One region of the Flammeovirga agarivorans genome, then DNA from elsewhere that is predicted to be linked to it. Evidence: riboswitches for the same ligand, from Rfam matches in the RefSeq annotation. Region 1 holds a riboswitch; each other region holds the start of a gene.
The links. A riboswitch is a leader RNA that binds a small molecule or an ion and turns the genes downstream of it on or off. The one in region 1 is predicted to bind S-adenosylmethionine.
Positions count from the first base shown of each region.

Region 2: it holds a riboswitch for S-adenosylmethionine, as region 1 does, so the genes downstream of both, HGP29_RS02825 (hypothetical protein) here and HGP29_RS06040 (hypothetical protein) in region 1, are expected to answer to the same signal.
Region 3: it holds a riboswitch for S-adenosylmethionine, as region 1 does, so the genes downstream of both, HGP29_RS23755 (homoserine O-acetyltransferase family protein) here and HGP29_RS06040 (hypothetical protein) in region 1, are expected to answer to the same signal.
Region 4: it holds a riboswitch for S-adenosylmethionine, as region 1 does, so the genes downstream of both, HGP29_RS21240 (hypothetical protein) here and HGP29_RS06040 (hypothetical protein) in region 1, are expected to answer to the same signal.

Region 1 is NZ_JABAIL010000002.1:306,773-310,148, reverse strand. It holds gene HGP29_RS06050 (PhnA domain-containing protein) at 1-503, opposite strand, end outside; gene HGP29_RS06045 (cytochrome-c peroxidase) at 646-1,764, opposite strand; SAM-I-IV-variant riboswitch at 1,907-2,004, shown strand; gene HGP29_RS06040 (hypothetical protein) at 2,062-2,283, shown strand; gene HGP29_RS06035 (GAF domain-containing protein) at 2,349-3,269, opposite strand.
Region 2 is NZ_JABAIL010000001.1:677,021-680,396, forward strand. It holds gene metK (methionine adenosyltransferase) at 1-908, opposite strand, end outside; gene HGP29_RS02825 (hypothetical protein) at 932-1,513, opposite strand; SAM riboswitch class I at 1,696-1,805, opposite strand; gene HGP29_RS02830 (TonB-dependent receptor domain-containing protein) at 2,015-3,376, shown strand, end outside.
Region 3 is NZ_JABAIL010000010.1:175,614-178,989, forward strand. It holds gene HGP29_RS23750 (TonB-dependent receptor) at 1-1,646, shown strand, start outside; SAM riboswitch class I at 1,770-1,875, shown strand; gene HGP29_RS23755 (homoserine O-acetyltransferase family protein) at 2,003-3,049, shown strand; gene HGP29_RS23760 (hypothetical protein) at 3,125-3,307, shown strand.
Region 4 is NZ_JABAIL010000007.1:294,134-297,509, forward strand. It holds gene HGP29_RS21225 (dicarboxylate/amino acid:cation symporter) at 1-809, shown strand, start outside; gene HGP29_RS21230 (hypothetical protein) at 1,032-1,466, shown strand; gene HGP29_RS21235 (hypothetical protein) at 1,509-1,676, opposite strand; gene HGP29_RS21240 (hypothetical protein) at 1,710-1,964, opposite strand; SAM-I-IV-variant riboswitch at 2,024-2,121, opposite strand; gene HGP29_RS21245 (MATE family efflux transporter) at 2,189-3,376, opposite strand, start outside.

The DNA.
Region 1 (3,376 bases):
TCATGAACTAATGAGATATTGCGAACAGCTGTACCTCTCTTTGCTGTAAAGTTAGCACCTTTTACATTTAGATCCTTAATAAGAACAACTGAATCTCCATTTTCCAATGTAGCACCGTTGGCATCTTTGTGGATCACTTTGTCTTCATCAGAAATACCTTCACCTGTGGCTTCTGCCCATGCTTGAGTATCTTCGTCTAAATAAAGCATATCTAAAAGGTCTTGCGGCCAACCTTCACTTCTTAATCTTGTTAGCATTCTCCATGCAAGAACTTGAACAGCAGGATTTTCATTCCACATACTATCGTTAAGGCATCTCCAATGGTTCACATCCATCTGATCAGCATTATCAATTTGAGTTTGACAATTACTACATAAGTAAGCGTGGTCTGCTGTATCTTTAGATGACTTTGGTTCAACTAAGTAAGGAGATAAATTTTCAGTGGCACCACATAATTCACAGGTATTTCCACTTCTTTTTTCAAGTTCTTTATCTAAACTCATAATATATATTTGAATCTTTTTGAATGATAATCCGATCCTTTTTTAACAAAAGGTAAACAAATTTGCATAAAATTATTGAGGTAGCCTTTACTTGTAAACGATTATTAAAAAGACTATCTGAAGTAGTAGAACCATAAGTTATTTATTCATCCGTAAATGGGTTAGAAAACTTGGGGTCATTAAGGAAGGTTTCATCGGTTAACATTTTCAAGAAGCTTAATATAGCTTTCTTTTCTTTTTCTGTTAAATGCAATACGATTGGGTCTCCTGGAAAAATAGGCTCATTGCTTGCTTCTCTGATCAAAGGATCTAGTGTGGCACTCATCTCGATATGTTCATCGTAATGTTCTATAACTTCTTCAAGAGTCGAAAACCGTCCATCATGCATATATGGAGCTGTTACAGCAATATTTCTTAATGTTGGAGCTTTAAATTTGCCCTTGTCATAGATAGACCCACTTACCGTCATTAATCCATCTTTTAGTTCTTCATCATTGTCTAAACCATTATTGTGGAAACCACGAAATCCTTTGCCATCTCCAGAAGTTAGAATGTTTAGATGACAGTCACCACAGTTACCACCCCTTAAGTTCTGTGATGGTTCTGGGTGTGTGAAGAATAACTGTATACCCAATAATTCTTCTTCTGTAGGGGTATAGCTACCTTTTAGGTATTGATCATATTTTGAATTACTTGAGATTAATGTTCTTTCGAATTGAGCGATTGACATACCAATTCTTTCTTCTGTAATTTCTTCACTACCAAATACAATCTTAAATAGTTTAGGATATCTATCGTCAGAAGTTAAGCGTTCAATAACTTCTGGTAGTGTCATATCCATTTCCAAAGGATTTTCAATAGGTTCTAAGGCTTGTTGCTCTAAAGAGTTTGCTCTTCCATCCCAAAAGAATTTAGCTTGCCAAGGAGCATTTTGGATAGACATACTACTAAAAGTACCCACTCTACCGTGAATTCCTTCGGCTAATGCTTTTCCATCTGTAAATGCCAATTTTTGTTGATGACAAGTAGCACATGAAGTAGACTTATCTCTTGATAATTGGGTATCGTAAAATAACATACGTCCTAATTCAACACCAACAGTAGTTGTAGGGTTGTGATCTGGTAATGTATATTGTTTTCCAAAATGTGAAGGGAGTTCAAGAGGGTATGTTTCATTCTTGATCGCCTCTTTGTCTGATTCACAACTTGTAAGAAAAAGGAAAAGTATTAAAGAGTAACTACAGAATTTAATCGATTGCATGTTATTTAGGTTTGTAATCAATTTACAAAAAAATGCCGAAATATGATGATGAAGTTGAGCGTAATCATATTAATGGGTGAGACAGGAGTGTTAATGAATTGAAATTAATTGCTCGGAATAAATGTGTTTACTAAAATTGCACTGAAAACATCAAGAACCTTAAATGGTGCCAACCGAGCAAAGCAAGCCACGGTGGCAAAATCGATGTGGTCTGATTCTAAGACAAAATAAAAGCAGAATCCTCCCAATATCTTGATGTAGCTTGCAATTTAATACCACTTAAATGTGTAAACTAACATGCAAAAAGAACCTTTTGAATTGAATTTACAAGAATGCTATGCCATCTTAAAAGGAGGTTTTGTATCATCCTCTGAAGAAGTAAAGTTAAGAAGCTTAACGATGTTACAAGCTGAAAAACTATTAGGATTAAGAAATAAACAAGACCATTCTTCTCCTAAGTTTTATGGTAATTCACTTCTCTCTAAAATAGAAGAATACCTATCCAATAAGACTGAATAGGTATTTTTAGGTAAAGAAATATTTTTAAGTAGTCACACTATAGTATCTAATATTTTATTGGGTTTTTAAAACAAAAGTCTAATAGGCCGAAGATAGTCCTTTCGAACCTTACTGTCTGTTGACTGTGAGAATCGGTCGGATATATCTTGTGCAATAATTTGTATTTGATGGGACTTTCTCAGAAAAAGAATTCTTGTTTTAAAATACAAGGTTTTATTCTTACGCTTAAACCTTAATGTTGTATTCTGAGATAATCCTGTAGTTCTTGCTTTTTGGATTAAATCATAAAAAGAAGCATGATCCTCTTTTACAATTAAATCAGTGATCAATACTTTATTAGAGCCAAAGTATTGGGTCCAGACGATATTACTCAATTTAGTATTGTAAAAATCATCTATAGTGAGCATGATATCAAAAGCTGGAGATTCAGTATGTACAGAATAACTGTATACAGGTTGTGCTCTAGAAATATCTGTTTTATAGAAATTCTGTAGTATGATCTTTCTTAGTTCTCTGCATATAGGAGAAATTTCTAAAATAAAGTTCTTATCATAACCACTTTTTCTATCACATAAACCAATTAATCCAACTTGTCTGGAGTTATCATAGATAGGGATCAGTATATAAGAAAACCAAGACATTCCACTATTAAAACGTTCTTGATCGAAACTGAAAAATGGTACTCTTCTATGATACGATAATTTCAAATAACGATGTGCCTTTGATGGCGTTGATAATGGACCGTTCCCCATCATAGGGATACGGCCATGATTTTGGTTACATTCTATAAGTTGTTTATAGTTCGTTAAGTAATGTTGGTCTTCTACTAAACCTATGAAGCCATAACTACTCCCGGATAGCTTACAGAGTTGATGTATACTTTTGTGTAAGATCTCTAATTCGCCAACAGAATTGCTTCTGACCTGCTGAGAAATAGTATGTAGCATCTTCTTATACTGATCCTGAATAGTAGTGCTATAAGTCATAGATTGAATAGAATTTTAAAATTAGGTCTAACAGGAATTCACTTAAACAAACATCAATGTCTTATCAAAAGTTGATGGGGTAAAAAAAAGAGAAGTGAGGTTTCGTT
Region 2 (3,376 bases), on a different contig from region 1:
TCTGCGATACCTGCAGCTACTAAGTTTTTAGCGATATGTCTTGATGCATAAGCAGCAGATCTATCTACTTTCGAAGGATCTTTACCAGAAAAAGCACCACCACCGTGAGCACCTTTACCACCGTAAGTATCTACAATGATTTTACGACCAGTTAATCCAGCATCACCATGAGGACCACCAATAACAAACTTACCTGTTGGGTTGATGTGGAAAATTGTATTTGCATCAATCAACTCTGCAGGGATAACTGTAGGGATAACATGCTTCTTCACATCTTCAGCGATTTGTGCTAATGCTTCATCGTCTGAAACTCCAGGGAATTCATCGTGTTGCGTTGAAACAACAATAGTATGAACTCTCAAAGGAGTATTGTCTTCATTATATTCGATGGTAACTTGAGCCTTAGCGTCAGGTCTTAAGTAACCGATTAATTCTGGTTCATGCTTACGGATTTCAGCTAATCTTTTCACTAAGCCATGAGAGAAAGCCAAAGCCATTGGCATATAGTCTTCAGTTTCAGTTGTCGCATAACCGAACATCATACCTTGGTCACCGGCACCTTGTTCTTTGTCGACACCTTCTCCAACATTTACACCTTGAGCGATGTCTGGAGATTGACTATGTAGAGCTACTTGTACACCACAAGAGTGTGCTGCGAAGTAGTAATCTTCTTTGTTATATCCGATTTTATCAATTGTTTCCCTTACAACGTCAGGGATTTCAACGTATGCTTTTGTAGTAACTTCACCTGCGATTACAGCTAATCCAGTAGTTACCATAGTTTCACAAGCCACGCGAGAGGCAGGGTCTTGCTTTAACATAGCATCTAGAATCGCGTCTGAAATTTGATCAGCGATTTTATCAGGATGTCCTTCTGAAACGGACTCGGATGTGAATAAATACGTCATATTTTATATTCTGTTCTTAGAATCTACTTGAATTTAACATCCCATTGTGTGATGAAGTCTACATTATCACTATTTGGGATTTTGCCTTTATATATGAGTTCGGTTGAGCCTAAACGCTCTATTTCGTATGATTTAACTGTTTTAATTTCTCGGTTTAACATCCAGTGAAAACTATAATTTGCAGAGTCGATATGCTGAGTCATAATCGTATTGGCATCCGAAGATGATGGCATATGTTCTGTAATAAGCGTTTTCCAATCGACATTTCGTATCCATTCGGCCTTTCTTTTTTTCATTTTCAAAAAAGTGTCCTCATTTTTTTTGGCTCTGTCCAATTTTGATAGTGCACTATTTAAGGCATGGATGTCAACAAAGGCGAACCTAATTCCTAATTTCCAATGTGTAGTATCGATCACTGATCTACTATCATACACACCGGGAACGTTATCAAGTTCTTCTGCAATGAGCATCAAAGGTTTCTTAAATTGACTGGGTTGGAAAATGCTATTGCCCTCTGCATTTTTATAAGCAGACACAATATTTAGCAACTCTTTACTTTGTGAAAAATCAAACGTAAAAGAATAGTTTCCTTTTCCGTCTTCCATAATCTGAAGCTGCTCCTGTAATTCAAAGCAGCTAGTAAATACTGTTGATAAAATAATAATACAACAGTTGAGATAAATATTCCTAAAAGCCAATCAGTCTAAGATTAAATGTTAACCCAAGTACTTATCAATTTTAGACATTGTACTGATAGACAGTACTTAATGAAATTTTTCTGGAGATAAACTCATCTTTTCTCGAACACCTTCGAGTTGGGAGTTAGCACCTTGCTTTGAGGAGCGCAGGTTGCCAAGACTTCATTGGGCCCAATCCCTCTGCCTTTCTTGATAAGTAATGCGATGCAAATATAGATAATTGGTTTAAAGATCAATAGATTTCATGCTTTATTTTTTTTCAAATTTTATTAACACTGTAATCTAATATACTCACAAAGAGTGGAATAAATCGAATTTTTTTCAAAAAAAATAAAACTACAATTTTCTTCAGATTTGCTACAGATTTGAAATCTACTTTTGTGATATCATTTAAATTCGACTCAATTCATGTTCAGAAAAACTTCCACATTAATCGCATTTATAACTTTCATTATTGTTTCAGCAGCATATGCCAACGACCCAATTAAAAAAGGTATTATTCTAGGTAAGGTAAAAGAAGCAGGTAGTAATGTACCTGTAGAATATGCTACTGTAAGTATTTTTGATCAAGCATCACATACACTTATTGGAGGAACAGTAACGAACCTTGAAGGTATGTTTGTTGTGAAAAATATTCCTGAAGGAATGTTTACCGTTGAAATCTCTTTTATCGGTTTTCAGAAGAATATTATTGATGGTGTTGAAATAGGTAAACCCAATTATAAAGCAAACTTAGGAGAAGTGGAGTTGTCTACAGATGCAGAAGTTTTAGACGCTGTTGAAGTAGTAGGTACTCAAAATTCTGTGACTTATGATATCGATAAGAAAGTAGTTAATGTAGGAACTCAGTTTGCCGCAATGTCAGGAACAGCAGTAGATATCTTAGAAAATATTCCTTCAGTTACTGTAGATGGTGATGGTAATGTGAGTTTAAGAGGTAGTTCTGGATTTACTGTTTTAATTGATGGTAGACCTTCAGTATTAGATGCTTCTGAGGCATTACAACAAATTCCTGCTAGTACAATTGAAAATATAGAGTTGATTACAAACCCTTCTGCAAAGTATGATCCCGATGGTACTGCTGGTATTATCAACATCATTACAAAGAAAAATAAGTTAGAAGGTGTAAATGGTGTAGCCAACTTTAATGTGGGTAGGTATGGAAGAATTGGTGGAGACTTCTTACTAAACTTCAGAAAGAAGAAATGGAACTACTATATCGGAGCTAATTACAATAAGAGACCAGGTCCGGGTAGCTATAAATCTGAACGTAGAACTACTACAAATGATACCACTTCTTATGTGATTTCTGATGGAGAAAGAGAACGTACTTTTGAAGTAATGGGTATTCAAGCGGGTGCTGAATATTCTATTTCGGATAATGATTTCATTAAACTATCTGGTAGAGTTGGTGATTTTAAAATGTATGGTGGGATGGATGCGAATTTCTATGAATACCAACAAATTGGAGGAAGTGACCAACCGATCAACGAGACGGAATATATTTCTAGTGAATACTGGCAAAGAGGTGGTTTATACTACAGTGCAAACTTAGCTTATCAACATAAATTCAAAGATAAAAAAGGACATACTTTAGATGCTATGGTAGATTATGGCGGTAGAGATATGACCGAAAGCTCAATCAATGAGTTGTATCCAAAAGATGCAAGCGGAGTGATAGCAGAAAACCCAGCTTCAGGCCAGAGGTCTACAGAAATTGGCCCTGGAGGAAGATTAAGAGCTAAAATAGATTATACGTTGCCTATCGGA
Region 3 (3,376 bases), on a different contig from region 1:
GTGTAACATTTGAAGGTCCGGTAACAGAAAAGTCTTCTATCATTGTTTCAGCAAGACAATCATATCTACAAGCATTATTCAGTGTGTTAGGCTTACCTTTTCTACCAACTTACAATGACTTCCAATTAAAATATAAATATGAAATTGACCAACGCAATAAAATATCAATTATTGGCCTTGGAGCAATTGATCAATTTAAATTAGCTGATTCACCAGGTGAACCAACTGATGAGGATTATGAAGAAAACCTTTATATCTTAAATAATACTCCTGAGCAAAATCAATGGAATTATACTATAGGAGCTAAATATGAGCACTTTAGAGACAATTCAACATTTACATTTGTGGCGTCAAGAAACATGCTTACGAATAATCAGTTCAAATACCCGAACAACGATAGATCACAAAGTAAAATTTACGATTACAATTCAACAGAAGCTGAGAATAAATTTAGACTTGAAGGGTTAACTTTCACAAATACTGGATTTACTTTTTCATATGGTGTTAGTTATGAGTATGCTAATTATACTAACCAAACTTACCAAACATTATATGATTACTCCACTGGAGAATTAGAAACAATCAACTTTAATAGTGTACTACCTTTAAACAAATGGGGTGGATTTGCTACTGTTTCTAAAAAATTAGCTCAAGACAAAGTAACTTTATCATTAGGAGCGAGAGTAGATGCCAATGATTATTCTGATTCTATGAATAATTTATTAGATCAGTTTTCACCAAGATTTTCAGCATCGTATCAATTTACGCCTAGATGGAGTTTAAACTTCAACACAGGCATTTATTACCAATTACCTACTTACACCACGTTAGGATACAAAGAGGGTGAAGACTTTGTAAACAAGGACAATGGTTTATTATACATTAGAAACAAACAACTGGTTGGTGGTTTTGAATACAAGATTCCTGAAAAGAACTTAAAGTTTACAATTGAAGGGTTCCAAAAGTTATACGATCAATACCCATACTCTATCAACAATGAAATTTCATTAGCCAACTTGGGCGCTGATTTTGGAGTAATTGGATCTGAAGCTGTAACAAGTACATCAAAAGGTAGATCTATAGGTATAGAGTTTATGGCTCAACAAAAATTCTTCAAGGGTTTTTATGGTATTCTAGCCTATACTTACGTTCAGTCTGAATTTACAAATGCCGACCCTAACGTTTATGCTCCTTCTTCTTGGGACAGTAGAAATATTGTTAGTTTAACTGGCGGTAAGAAACTTAAGAGAAATTGGGAAATTGGTGCTAGATGGCTTTATTCAGGTGGCACACCCTATACCCCATATGATGTAGATGCTTCTATGGATAAACAAGTATGGGACGCAGAAAGAAGAGGCGTAAAAGATTATTCTCAAGTAAATACATTACGTTTATCAGCCAACCACCAATTAGATGTTAGAGTGGATAAATATTATTACTTCGACAAGTGGAGTTTAAATGTTTATTTTGATATTCAGAACATGTACGGGTATCAGTCTAAAGGACAACCAATACTTACTACAGAAGTAGATCAAAATGGAAATCCAGTCACTGATCCAAACGACCCTAGTAAGTACTCTCCGAAATATATCGAGACGACCAACGGAATTGTTCAACCTTCTATTGGAATCATAGTTGAGTTATAATATTTCTAAAAATACAGCTAAAAACCCTCGTTTTATTCAAATAAAAAAGCGAGGGTTTGTTTTTTATTAAATTCTCACTTTACTTTGAAGCATCATACCATTTACATCTAAGTAAGACGTAAGTGTTTATAAAGAAGAGGCCAGAGACTAGGCTCTAAGACCCTCTAGCAACCATCACAAAAGTGAAAAGGTGCTACATCCTAGCCTAAATTTTTAGGAGCTATAAGCAAATATCGGAACGTCTGAAAGGATCCTCCTTCTACTACACACACCAATATTTTGCATCCTAGATTAGGCTGATGTACATCTTCTCATCATTGCTTTTAATAGAACATCAATACCAATCTGAAAATACAATGCAAGAGCATTCTTTTACATATAATAATCAGTATGACCTTGAACTTGGGGAGAGCTTACCTGAATTCACACTGAATTACTTTACTGCTGGAAAAATGAAGAAAGATTTTTCCAATGTAGTTTGGGTTTGTCATGCATTAACCGGTAATGCGGAAGTGTTTGATTGGTGGAATGGTTTATTTGGCAATGACTGCATTTTTAATGAAAAAGATCATTTCATTATCTGCGTTAATGTTTTAGGATCATGTTATGGCTCAACAGGACCAACATCTGTCAACCCTGTTACTAATAAACCTTATTACAATGATTTCCCCAATATCACTATTAGAGACATTGTCGGTTCATTGGAGATTCTAAGAAATCATTTGGGTATTGATAAAATCAATACTCTTATTGGAGGTTCTTTAGGGGGACAACAAGCACTAGAATGGGCTGTTCAACAACCAAAATTAATGGACAACCTAATCATCTGTGCTACCAATGCAAGACATTCTGCATGGGGTATCGCTTTCAATGAAGCACAGAGAATGGCTATCGAAGCAGATCCTACATGGGGAGATAATGATGAAAATGCTGGTATTAACGGTCTAAAAGCGGCTAGAGCTGTTGCTATGCTTTCATACAGAAATTATAGCACTTACGAGGCTACTCAGACAGATAAAGACGATAACATTACAGATAATTATAGAGCCTCTACTTACCAACAATATCAGGGAGACAAGCTGACCAAACGATTTAATGCCTACTCATACTGGACACTTTCCAAAGCCATGGATTCTCATAACATGGGTAGAAATCGAAAGTCTTTAGAAGAAGCATTACAATCTATTGAAGCTTACACTCAAGTAATCGGAATTACAAGCGATGTTTTATTCCCAGTTTCGGAGCAAAGATATATCACTCAACACATTCCAAATGTAACTTATGAAGAGATTACATCCCTGTATGGACATGATGGATTTTTAGTAGAAACACATAAAATTGCTGGTGCAATTAGCTCATTCTTTAAGCAAAAGAGTAAAAAAAGAATTCTGTTATCAAATTAGGCACGCCTTTTGTTTTTTAGTAAATTGTAATAATCGAACTCCGATTTAACATTCTACTTAAAAGACAGAAGCAAAATGAACAATATTAAGAATAGATTCTTCACGACATTAGCATTGATCACTTTGGGTGCATTAGTTTTTTCATGTTCAAGCAGCTCAGGAAATGCATCTTCTTCTTACTTCCAAAAAGAAAGAAAAAAATACGAGGTGATGGATATGCACTCAGATTGCCCACAACTTGTAAAATCTAGAAGATAAGCTAGAACAAATACTTTATATTCAATCCTTTTTTCGTATTTAAATGAAAAAAGGATTTTTTCGTATTTA
Region 4 (3,376 bases), on a different contig from region 1:
TCGGTATGGCAGTGAGAAGAATGAATTCAAGAAAGCCTAATGAAATGGGAATGGTGATTAAAGGATTAGATGCTGCCAAAATCATTATCAATTCTATGACAATGACCATTATTAAACTGACACCTTATGGGGTATTAGCGTTAATGACAATGGCGGTTGCTGAGAAAGGCCCTTCATTATTCTCCGATTTAGCCAAGTTTATCTTTGTAGCTTATTTCACTATGCTATTAATCTTTGTAATGCATTTAGTAGTACAAATGTTGAATGGAGTGAATCCGGTGAAACATTTGAAGAATTTAATGCCAGCAATCATTACCGGATTCTCAACACAATCTAGTGGAGCTACCTTACCTGTTACGATTAATTCTTTAGAAGAAAGAAATGGTGTTGATACTGAAACTGCAAATATTGCCGCATCATTGGGAACAACAATGGGTATGAATGCATGTGGAGCAATGTGGCCTGTATTTATGATCGTACTATCAGTGGGGGTAACGAATGCAATGGGAGGTAACTTGGCACTTTATTCACCAAGTGTTTTAATAACCATGTTTATTTCTGTTGTGATTTCTTCTTTTGGAATTGCAGGATTACCAGGAACGGCTTCATTTGCAGCAATAACAGCAATGACAATTATGGGTATAACACCAGAAGTTATGGGAATTGTCCTAACATTTGTACTTTCTGTAGATTCATTGATAGATATGGGAAGAACAGCTACAAATATATTTGGAGTATCTTCAGCTGCAACCTTCATTTCAAAGAGAGAAGGATTAATGGATATGGAAACCTTTAATAAAGAAAATTAAATATAAGATTCTAATTTATATGTAATTGGTTACATTTGTATTAGAATTATCCAAGAGTCTGTTTTCAATTATTGAGAATGGGCTCTTTTTTATTATTGACTTATTTTAAGTTGGTTGTATAAAGTGTTATTATTGTACTATTTATAGATTTTGTCGTAAATTGATGAACTATTCATCAAACAGCTCTGTTATAATATTAAATCGTATAAACGTTATCAGACATTGAAGACAGAATATAATTGTAAAGCTGCAAAATTTGATTTATCTCAACTACCAATAATTACACTAACTGTTACGAAAGAAGAGCCTAACGTTTCAGATATTGCAGAATATAGACAACTTAAGAACAAGATATTTACCCTTCTTGATATGGAAGTGGTAATGGTTGTAGATGTCTCTACTCTAAAATGGTTAAGTGCAGAGTCGAGAGTGGCATTCGGTTTAAGTTTGAGAGAAACAGAATCAAAATTTGATCACATTCTAAAAAAATCATTTATAGTGATACCGAATGTGGTGGGGAAGGTAATTGTTCAGGGTGTAAATATTATAGCTCGCCCAAAAATACCACAAGATATTTGTAGGACAATGGGGTCTGCACTAAGAAAAGCAGAAGCCTATTGTGATGTGTTTCTAGCTAAAGAAAGAAAAGTAATATAAATGAAGAGGTTGTTAATGTACTTAACAACCTCTTTTCTGTTCTTAAACGCCTCTTGCCTTTAAAACGTCTTGTAGAGCAAGTACCATCGTATGATTATGATGTGATACTGCTTGCTCATTGGCTGATTGAGCCAAGGTTTTTAATTCATCTGTAGTAAGTGATGAAAAGTGATCTAAAAATTGGATATATATATCTTGTGCTAAACTCATGATGTATTTTTTTAAATAGTTAAATAAAGAAAATTAAACTAACTCAAGCTGGTTGTTTCTAAGAGAAATATGTCGTTTTATCGACATTCTACCCCCTTTTATAATTAAAGGAGTTCCCTTGAAATTCCGTTGAGAAATGGCATCATTGAGTGCAGAAAGATAAGCACCTCTTGTGGAGGTCCATCCAAGATTTCCCACCTCTTTATTAAAAGAGTGGATGAGTTCATCATCTGAAAGTGATGATAACTTTTCGATACTGTTAAGATAAAAATCTTCTGTAAATGTCATAAAATAGCGTTTACGATGAAACATAAATTCATGACATCAAGAAAAATTTTGGAGAATGGTAAGGTAGGCGTTTTTGTCCATCCTACTGGACCACATCCATTCTACCACCGTGGCTAGTGCTCGGTTGGCATCCATTCAAGGATTCTTGATGTTGATACAAATTTAAAGGAATTAAATTATTTAATCCAAATCATTTTATAAAAATCTACTGATTTGGTAGAGTTTTATTTATTGGAGTATTGAAAAAGCATTTGTTTTCCTTTTCTAAAATAGATAGCATAGCATTTTGGCAAGAAGTAAATCAATGAGACTATATTGATCTTTTCTCTTTTTATAAAGTAATAAGTGATCAAAATAAAACCAATAAACTCAGTAAATAAAGAGGGAAGTACCGTACCTAATTCACCAAAAAAGTGAATGAAAAAGTAAGAAGAAACGATCAAAATACAACTGTTGAGTACGACTACATTGGTAGAATGTTGCGGTTTGCCAATAGCATTGGTATAACTACCAAAGAAGGCCCCTAATGGATTAAATAAGGAAGATAAGATTAAAATAACTAATAAGTAGTAGGCATCGGCATAGACTTCTCCATGTAAAAAGATAATAATTGGTTTAATCACTATCATGAAAATCAGAGATAAAGGCAGAATTAAAGAGTAGACTCTGACCAACGTCTTTTTGAATTCATTCTTAAATTTATTGAGCTGACCGCTTTCAAACAAGACCACAATTTTAGGATAGAAAATCAATTGAATAGAATTCCCTAAAGCGAGTATAATTATTAAATATCGTTGTGCTAATCCTAATACTGCTGTGACTTCTAATGATAATAATCCAGCCGAAATAAATAATGTCATTCTTGATGCTATCGTACCAAAAATCGCTTTTAATGTACCTTGTTTAGCATAGAATATAATTTGTTTAAAAGTCTTAGGGTTAAATTTACTTTTGATGATCTTAAATATGGGAAGTGTAGAAAGTGATAGGAAAAATACTACCGTATACATTCCGCTTAAACCCCATATTAGATCCTCTAATTTTGGTTGTTGAAGTTGCCATAAACCATAGCAAAGAAGACCCAAACAGATGATAGTAAATATATTGATCAGTACAGTTTTATGTAATTGTCTATTACTCTTATGAATGTTTTCTATCCATTTTAAACTATTATTAGTGATTGAGTAGATAGGGTAGAGGACCAATAAACTACTGATTTCAGGGAATAGATTAAATAAACCGACCGTTAAAATGATACTACCAATTATTCCTTCAATAAGTAATAAACTAACGAATACGGTTTTGAAGGATGAATATTGTACATCTGCTTCTTTTCCAGAAGAAAACTTGACTAATGAAGCATACAAAACACCTTCTCTAATATTAATAGAGACATTGTAAACCGCGAGGAA